Regions from separate parts of the Nonomuraea mangrovi genome, predicted to be linked through region 1. Evidence: riboswitches for the same ligand, from Rfam matches in the RefSeq annotation. Region 1 holds a riboswitch; the other holds the start of a gene.
What was found. Region 1 has a riboswitch for S-adenosylmethionine ahead of ACFSKW_RS24635 (aminotransferase class V-fold PLP-dependent enzyme). Riboswitches for the same ligand answer to the same signal wherever they lie in the genome.

Region 1 (4,564 bases):
GCTACACCAGGAAGCGGGCCGAGCAGCGGGATACCGACCAGCAGGAGCGCGAGCGGGCGGACGGACGTCCCCCCATGGACATCTTCGACGAGCCCCGGAGGGACGACGACCTGCCGCCCGACGCGCCGCCCACCCGCCCCTAGCGGCGGGCGACCAGATCCTGCAGCGCGCCGATCAGCCGGTCGACGTGCTCCTCGGTCGTGCCGATCCCGATCGAGGCCCTGACGGCCGACGCGGCGTCGTCCTCGCAACCGCCGTCCGCTATGTCGAGCAGGTGGCGCAGGAACGGGTGCGCGCAGAACTTCCCGTCCCGCACGCCGATGCCGTACTCGGTGGACAGCGCCTCGGCGACCTGCCTGGCGGTGTACCCGTCGACGACGAACGACACGATGCCGACCCGCGGGTGGTCGGGCCCCCAGAGCGACAGCTCGCGCACCCCCTCGATGGCGCCCAGTCCCTCGCGCAGCCTGGCGATCAGCCGCTCCTCCTCGCGGACCAGCGGCGTCCACCCCGTCGCGGTGAGCGCGTCGCACGCGGCGGCCAGCGCGATCGCTCCCAGCACGTTCGGGGTGCCCGCCTCGTGCCTGGGCTCGGCGTCCTCGTGCCACTCGGTGGCCCCGTCGTCGAGGGCGCCCACCGACCTCACCGCCCCGCCTCCCTTGAGGTACGGCTCGCCGTCCGACAGCCAGTCACGCCGCCCGACCAGCACTCCCGCGCCGAAGGGCGCGTAGAGCTTGTGGCCGGAGAAGGCGACGTAGTCCAGGTCGAGCGCCGTCAGGTTGAGCTTGCGGTGCGGGACGAGCTGGGCGGCGTCTACGAGGACGCGGGCGCCGTGCCTGTGGGCGATGTGCGCGAGGGCGGCGATCGGCCACAGCTCGCCCGTCACGTTGGAGGCGGCGGTGACGACGAGCAGCTTGGGGCCCTCGATGGCGGCGAGCGCCTCGTCGGCCTGCCGTACGGCCTCGCCGGGGAAGGCGGGGGGAGCGAGGCGCACGACGCGCTGCCACGGGAGCAGGGACGCGTGGTGCTCGGTGTCGAAGACGACGGTCGTGGTGCCCTCGGGAAGGCACCGGGCCAGCAGGTTGGTGGCGTCGGTCGTGTTGCGGGTGAAGATGACCGCGTCGTCGGTGCGGGCGCCGACGAAGGCGCGGACGGTGTGGCGCGCCTGCTCGTAGCGGGCGGTGGTCAGCTGCGAGGCGTAGCCCGCGCCGCGGTGGACGCTTGAGTAGGCCGGGAGCGCGGCGGTGACGGCGGCGCTGACCGGCTCCAGACAGGGCGCGCTGGCGGCGTAGTCGAGGTTGGCGTAGGAGACCAGGCGGCCACCCTTGACCGGCACCTCGAGGTCCTCGCCCAGCACCTTGACCTGAACGGGGTTGAAGATCGTCGCAACGGACACGGCACAGCCCTTCTGGGGTCATCGGACCCCCGGCCGTGGCGCATCGGAGCCCGCGCTTGCCCGCCACACCTCGTGGCGGACCAGGTCTTCACCCGGGGCACCCCGCCGCGGACGCGAGGGTTGCCGGCCAGCAAGCCGGGGCTAAGCGCTGGCACTCATGACCTACGCCCGAACTATAACCGACACGGGGTGCCACTTCGCAAGCCGCGAACTTCTGGGGCGATCGGGTCGTTGGGGTTGGGGACAGCGAACCAAGGAGGCACATGATGATGGACTGGGTGGCAGACCCACAGATCTGGATCGGGTTCTTCACCCTGGTCGCCCTGGAGATCGTCCTGGGAATAGACAACATCATCTTCATCTCGATCCTGGCGGGGAAGCTTCCGCCCGAGCAGCGCGACAGGGCCAGGGTCCTCGGACTCGCCGCCGCCCTCGTCTCGCGTCTGCTGCTGCTCCTCGGGCTCTCCTGGGTGGTGAAGCTGACGGAGCCGCTCTTCGAGGTCTTCGGGCACGGGATCTCGGGCCGCGATCTGATCCTCATCCTCGGTGGCCTGTTCCTGCTGGCCAAGAGCGTGCTGGAGATCGGCGAGAGCATGGAGCTGAAGGACAAGGACGGCAAGGACCGCAAGGTGACCTCCTTCACGTCGGTCATCCTCCAGATCATGGTGCTCGACATCGTGTTCTCGCTCGACTCGGTCATCACCGCGGTGGGCATGGTGGACGAGCTGGGCGTGATGGTCGCGGCCGTCATCGTCGCGGTGCTGGTGATGCTGTTCGCGTCGGGGCCGATCAGCAGGTTCGTGGACAGGCACCCGAGCATCAAGATGCTGGCGCTGTCTTTCCTGGTGCTGATCGGGGTGGTGCTCCTGGCCGAGGGCTTCGACCAGCACATCCCGAAGGGCTACATCTACTTCGCGATGGCGTTCTCGGTGATCGTCGAGCTGCTCAACATCAGGATGAGGAGCAGGCACGCGAAGGCCGAATCTAATATGCAGTAGTGCGCTTTGATCCTTGGAATCCGGATTTTGTAGCTTCGCCCTACGCGGTCTACGACGAGCTGCGGCGCGACGCGCCGGTCAGCTTCTTCGAGCCCACGGGACAGTGGCTGATCGCCAGGCACGCGGACGTCAACGCGCTGCTCAGGGATCGCCGTCTGGGCAGGTCCTACCTGCACCTCGCCACGCACGAGGAGTTCGGGCGCGAGCCGGAGCCGGAGTTCCAGGAGCCGTTCTGGCGGGTGGTCAACGCCGGCATGCTCGACGTCGAGCCGCCGGTGCACACCCGCCTGCGCCGGCTGGTCTCCAAGGCGCTCACGCCGAGGATGGTCGAGTCGATGCGGCCCAGGGTCCGCGTGATCGTCGAGCGCCTGGTCGACGATTTCGTGGAGAAGGGCGGCGGCGACCTGATCGCCGAGGTCGCCGAGCCGCTGCCGGTCACCGTCATCGCCGAGATGCTCGGCGTCCCGGACGCCGACAGGCACCTGCTGCGCCCGTGGTCGGCCGACATCTGCGGCATGTACGAGCTGAACCCCTCGCAGGAGGCGCAGCACACCGCGGTCAGGGCCGCGTCGGAGTTCTCCGACTACCTGAAGGACCTCGCCCGCGCCCGCAAGGCCGCTCCCGGCGAGGACCTGATCAGCGCCCTCGCGCAGATCGAGGAGCTGACCGAGGACGAGCTGGTCGGCACCTGCGTGCTGCTGCTCAACGCGGGCCACGAGGCGACCGTGAACGTGACCGGCAACGGCTGGTGGTCGCTGTTCCGCAACCCCTCCGAGCTGGTACGGCTGCGCGAGGACCTCTCGCTGCTTCCCACGGCGATCGAGGAGCTGATGCGCTACGACACCCCGCTGCAGATGTTCGAGCGCTGGGTGCTGGAGGACATCGAGGTCGGCGGCGTGGCCATCCCGAAGGGCGTGGAGGTGGCCCTGCTGTTCGGCTCGGCCAACCGCGACCCCGAGGTCTTCGACGAGCCCGACACGCTCGACGTCGGCCGGGCGGACAACCCGCACATCTCGTTCGGCGCCGGCATCCACTTCTGCCTGGGCGCGCCGCTGGCCAGGATCGAGCTGGTGGAGTCCTTCGGCGCCCTTCTGAGGAGGGCGCCGGCGATGGAGCTGACGAGCGAGCCCGTCTGGAACCCCGGCTACATCATTCGCGGGCTCCGGTCGCTGGAGGTCTCCTGCGACTGAGCGAAGCGAGCGAGCCGGCGGGCACAGCGGGTCTTCTCACGGGGCCGACGCAGGAGGCCGGGTGAGAAGCGGTTCGACCAGCTTGGCCGCCAGGGGGCCGAAGGCCGCCAGGATCAGCACGTAGGTGGCGGCGAGGGGGCCGAGATCGGGATGGGCTCCCGCCGCCACCGCCAGTCCCGCGATGACGATGTTGAACTCGCCGCGCGGGACCAGCGCGATGCCCGCGCGCATCCGGCCCGCCTTGGCGATGCCCGCCCTGCGGGCGGCGTAGGCGCCGGTCAGCAGCTTGGTGACGATGCTGACGAAGGCGAGCAGGAGCGCGAGCAGCGCCACGGGCGGGATCTTCGTCGGGTCGGTCTGCAGACCGAAGAAGACGAAGAACACCGCGGCGAACAGGTCGCGCAGCGGCATCAGCAGCGCTCTCGCCTCGTGCGCGAGCTCGCCCGACAGCGCGATGCCGACGAGGAAGGCGCCGACGGCCGCCGACACCTGCAGCTCCTGGGCCAAACCCGCCACCAGCAGGGCCAGGCCGAGCACCTTGAGCAGCAGCACCTCGTTGTTGGGGCTGGAGACGAACGCCTCGATGAACCTGCCGAAGCGCAGCGCGATCACCAGGACGACGGTGACCGTACCGAGGGCGATGCTCAGCGAGATCGCTCCTGTCACCAGGGAGACGCCGGCCAGCATCGCGGTGAGCAGCGGCAGGTAGACGGCCATCGCCAGATCCTCGAAGACCAGCAGCGACAGCACGACGGGTGTTTCGCGGTTGCCGATCCATCCGAGGTCCGACAGCACTTTCGCGGTGATGCCCGAAGACGTGGCGTAGGTGACGCCGGCCATCGCGACGGCCGCCACGGGACCCCAGCCGAGCAGCAGCGCCGCGACCGCGCCAGGGGTGGCGTTGAGGACGATGTCGACCAGGCCCGCCCGGGCGTTGCCGCGCAGGCTGGAGACGAGTTCGCCCGCGTTGTACTCCAGGC
Region 2 (4,564 bases), on a different contig from region 1:
GCTTTCAGCGGACCGAGCCGACGCCCGCGACGGCATGGGCCCGACTCCATTCGGCGGGCCCCATCGTCTCGATCCCAGTTTCTGGCACTCTCATAACGAGAGTGCTAACGAACTGTTTAGCACTCTACCCTGGCGAGTGCAACCGAGAGGCACTTCCCCGCAGGTCAGCCTAGCAAGTTGGTCATCATCAGGACCTGTTCTCTGGTCAAGCCCGCGCCCATCACATCGTCACGTGGCGGTTCGGTCTCGTGGAGCTCGACCATGTCCTCGGGCAGAACCCGCCCGGGCAGCTCAGACCAACGTCCCATGACTCCAGAGTACGGCGGGCAGGCCCGACCGGCTGACGCGGATCAGGCCTGCCGAATCGACGAAAAGGACATGACAGATCCTCACGGACTGCGCTGCCGTGTGAGCTGCCGGTTCTTGATGGTTCAGACCGTCCTGACGGATTCCGCCTGGGGACCCTTCTGGCCCTGGGTTATCTCGAACTCGACCCGCTGGCCCTGCTCGAGCGACCGATAGCCATCCATCATGATCGCTGAGTAATGGACGAAAACATCCTTACCACCGTCTACCGCGATGAAGCCGTAGCCCTTGTCCGCGTTGAACCACTTGACGGTGCCCTGCGCCACTTCCGACTCCTCTTACTTGGCTCTGGACCCCGCCCATTCACTCGCGAGATCCGCGATCGGCACGACTTATGGGGAAATCAGCCGGACGATCGCCCTCGACCATACCTGTGGCATGCCGTAGAACAACAGAGTCAATCGCCAAACTACTTCTCGGTGTTCGCGGTAGGCATTCTTGTAGTCGCGGAAAGGTTAGTTAAATGTTCCATCTTCTTGCGAAAAACAACGTGTCGCCCGCGCCCCGAGCTGCGGCCTTTCCTCGCAGCGGTCCCAGGAGCCCCTGCCCACACGGCCACGGCGGCGTCCAGCTGCCCCTCAGGAGGAAGAAGCGCCTTAAAAACGGTCAAAGGACATGAAAACGCCCGCGAGGAAAACCTCGCGGGCGTTCGTGACGACCGAAAAGGGTCAGCCGCCGGCCACGGCGGGGATGATGGAGATCTGCGCGCCTTCAGGGGTGACGCTGTCGAGTCCGCCCACGAATCGGACATCCTCTTCCCCAACATAAACGTTGACAAAACGGCGAATCTTGCCCGATTCATCCAAAATTCGCGCACCGATACCCGGGTAGTCGGCGTCCAGCTTCTGCAGCACCTCGCGAAGCGTGGCGCCCTCGCCGCTCACCTCCGCGCTGCCGTTCGTGTACGTGCGCAGGATGGTGGGAATCCGCACCGAAACGCTCATGACTTCTACCTTTCCTTTCAGACAGCCGCGCGGAACGCGTCAAGGGACGGCCTGATCACGGCCGTGGGCGTCGCGTCGTCCGCGATCGCGTCGAGCGTCTTGAGACCGTCACCGGTGTTGAGGACCACGGTGGTCAGCGAGGGGTCGAGCTGCCCCGTGTCGACGAGCTTCTTCAGCACGCCCACGGTCACCCCGCCCGCGGTCTCGGCGAAGACGCCCTCCGTCGACGCCAGCAGCTTGATCGCCGACACCACCTCGGCGTCGGTCACGTCCTCGACCGCCCCGCCCGTACGGCGCGCGATGTCGAGCACGTACGGCCCGTCGGCCGGGTTGCCGATGGCCAGCGACTTGGCGATGGTGTCCGGCTTGACCGGCTGCACCACGTCGTGGCCTGCCTTGAAGGCCGTGGAGACCGGCGAGCAGCCGAGCGCCTGCGCGCCGAAGATCTTGTAGGGGGTGTCCTCGACCAGCCCGAGCGCGATCAGCTCCTTGAAGCCCTTGTCGATCTTCGTGAGCTGCGACCCCGAGGCCACCGGGATGATGATCTGGTCCGGCAGCCGCCAGCCGAGCTGCTCGGCGATCTCGTAGGCCAGCGTCTTGGAACCCTCGGCGTAGTAGGGCCGCAGGTTGACGTTGACGAAGCCCCACTTGTCACCCAGCGGGTCGCCGATGAGCTCCGAGCAGAAGCGGTTGACCTCGTCGTAGGTGCCCTGGATGCCGACCAGCTTGCCGCCGAAGACGCGCGCCATGGCGATCTTGGCCTGCTCCAGGTCGGCCGGGATGAACACGCAGGCGTCGAGTCCCGCGCGGGCGGCGGCCGCGGTCACCGCGCCGGCCAGGTTGCCGGTGGACGAGCACGACAGGGTGTGGAAGCCGAAGTTGCGCGCCGCCTCGACGGCGATGGCGACCACGCGGTCCTTGAAGGAGTGGGTGGGGTTGCCCGAGTCGTCCTTCACGTGCAGGTCGCGGATGCCGAGGGCCTTGCCCAGGTTGTCGGCCTTGACGAGCTTCGTCCAGCCGGGGTTCATGTTCTGCTTGCTCGCCACGTCGACGGGCACCGGCAGCAGCGAGCGGTAACGCCAGATGTTGGCCGGTCCTGCCTCGATGTCGGCGCGGGACACGGACCCGAACGAGTAGGCCACCTCGAGCGGCCCGAAACACTCCAGACACGCGAAGCTGGGGCCGAGGTCGTAGCGCGCGCCGCACTCGCGGCAGGACAGAGCGACAGCAGGACCGAAGTCAAGCGACATGAAGCGAGGCCTTCCCTCATCTTCGTCTGCGACCGCCTTGGTCACAGACCGGAATTGGCACCTGTCCCGGCCGGCCTCGTCACTTCACGAGTTCAGTCCGGGAGGGTTGCCGGGGCTTCGCAGGGCCGGTCCCTCCACCCCTCTGGATGAGCAATATGGAGTTGTGGGCATCACGATACCCGGCCGTGCCCCTGACACGACCAACCGTCTCGCTAGCTGAGACGATATGTATCACCAAGCGCGGCCTGCACGTACTTGCGCGCCTGGTGGATCCGCGACTTCGCGGTGCCGAGCGGGATGCCCAGCTGCTCGGCCACCTCGTTGTAGTCGAGCTGGACGATGTCGCGCAGCACCAGCGCCTGGGCCAGGTCGGGCTTGTCGGCCTCCAGCGCCTCCATCGCGTCGAGCAGGTCGAGCCTCGACCCCGCGATGACGCTCACCCTGCGCACGTCGGGCTTCTGGACGGGCAGCTCCTCCGAGGTCTGCTCGGCGGCCCTGCGCTTCAGCGACCTGTAGGTGGTGCGCGCGCAGTTGGCCGTCACGATGTGCAGCCAGGTGCTGAACCTGGCCCTGCCCTCGAAACGCCCGATGTTGCGGGCCACGGCGAGCAGGGTGTCCTGGCAGGCCTCCTCGGCGTCCTGGTGGTACGGCAGGATACGGGCGCAGTGTCGCAGCACGTCGGGTTCGATCCGCTTCAGGAGCTCGCCAAGCGCGCGATGATCGCCTCCCGCGGCGGAGCGGGCCAGTTCCTCGGTTAGCTCATCTAGGGCCATAGCGAGATCCTATGTTCGGGGTCATGGTGGATGTTGTGAACAGCGTTCTTGTGGCTTCCAACCGTGGCCCTGTCTCCTTCACCGTTTCCGACGACGGCGACCTGACCATGAAACGCGGTGGCGGGGGCCTGGTTTCCGGGCTCTCGGGAGTGGTCAGGGACGAGGGCGTGCTCTGGGTGTGCGCCGCGCTGTCCGACGGCGACCGCAGCGCCGCACGGCTTGCTCCTGGCGGGCGGCTCGACCAGGCGGGCTACGACACCGGCAAGTTGCGCATGCTGGACATCCCCCCTGCGACCTTCCACCGCGCGTACAACGCGGTGGCCAACTCGACCCTCTGGTTCGTCAACCACCTGCTGTACGACACGCCTAACGCCCCCTATTTCGGCACCAGGTTCACGAAGGAGTGGGAGTCCTACCGCGACTACAACGGCGCGTTTGCGCTGGCACTGGCCGAGGAGGCCGGCCACGGCGCCAAGGTGATGGTGCAGGACTACCACCTGACGCTCACCCCCGCGATGCTCCGCGCCGAACGCCCCGACCTGCGGATCGCCCACTTCAGCCACACGCCGTGGGCGCCTCCCGAGTACTTCTCGCTGCTGCCGGACGAGGTCGCGCGCGAGGTGCTCGAAGGCATCCTCGGCGCCGACCACGCCGGATTCCTGACCGAGCGGTGGGCCGGCGCGTTCATGGACTGCTGCCAGAGCCTGCTGGGCGCCAAGGTCTTCGACAGGACGGTCAGCCACGAGGGCCGCACCACCCGCATCGGCGTGCACGGCCTCGGCGTCGACGGCGACTCGCTGTGGAAGCGTGCCTGCGAGCCCGACGTCGAGTCCAACATGGCCGCGCTGCGCGAGCAGGTCGGCGACCGCAGGCTGATCGTGCGCATCGACCGTACCGAGCTGTCGAAGAACATCGTGCGCGGCCTGCTGGCCTACAGGGAGTTCCTGGCCGCCCACCCCGAATGGCATGGTCGGGTGGTACACCTCGCCTTCGCCTACCCATCCCGCCACGACCTGCCCGAATACCGCGAATACACCGCCGCTGTGCAACGCTGCGCCAAGGAGATCGAGGACGAGTACGCCACCGAGGACTGGGATCCGCTGATCCTCAACGTCAACGACGACTACCCGCGCTCCCTCGCCGCCTACCGCCTCGCCGACGTGCTGCTGGTCAACCCCATCCGCGATGGCATGAACCTGGTCGCCAAGGAGGGCCCGATCCTGTCCCCGCG

Region 2: it holds a riboswitch for S-adenosylmethionine, as region 1 does, so the genes downstream of both, thrC (threonine synthase) here and ACFSKW_RS24635 (aminotransferase class V-fold PLP-dependent enzyme) in region 1, are expected to answer to the same signal.

The regions. Positions count from the first base shown of each region.
Region 1 covers NZ_JBHUFV010000035.1:138,160-142,723, reverse strand. Annotated here, with positions in the region: gene ACFSKW_RS24640 (DoxX family protein) at 1-143, shown strand, start outside; gene ACFSKW_RS24635 (aminotransferase class V-fold PLP-dependent enzyme) at 140-1,396, opposite strand; SAM riboswitch class IV at 1,444-1,559, opposite strand; gene ACFSKW_RS24630 (TerC family protein) at 1,660-2,394, shown strand; gene ACFSKW_RS24625 (cytochrome P450) at 2,394-3,584, shown strand; gene ACFSKW_RS24620 (cation:proton antiporter) at 3,621-4,564, opposite strand, start outside.
Region 2 covers NZ_JBHUFV010000080.1:30,786-35,349, reverse strand. Annotated here, with positions in the region: gene ACFSKW_RS47620 (hypothetical protein) at 165-308, opposite strand; gene ACFSKW_RS47615 (cold-shock protein) at 432-632, opposite strand; gene ACFSKW_RS47610 (MoaD/ThiS family protein) at 1,035-1,310, opposite strand; gene thrC (threonine synthase) at 1,328-2,560, opposite strand; SAM riboswitch class I at 2,574-2,713, opposite strand; gene ACFSKW_RS47600 (RNA polymerase sigma factor) at 2,773-3,333, opposite strand; gene ACFSKW_RS47595 (alpha,alpha-trehalose-phosphate synthase (UDP-forming)) at 3,357-4,564, shown strand, end outside.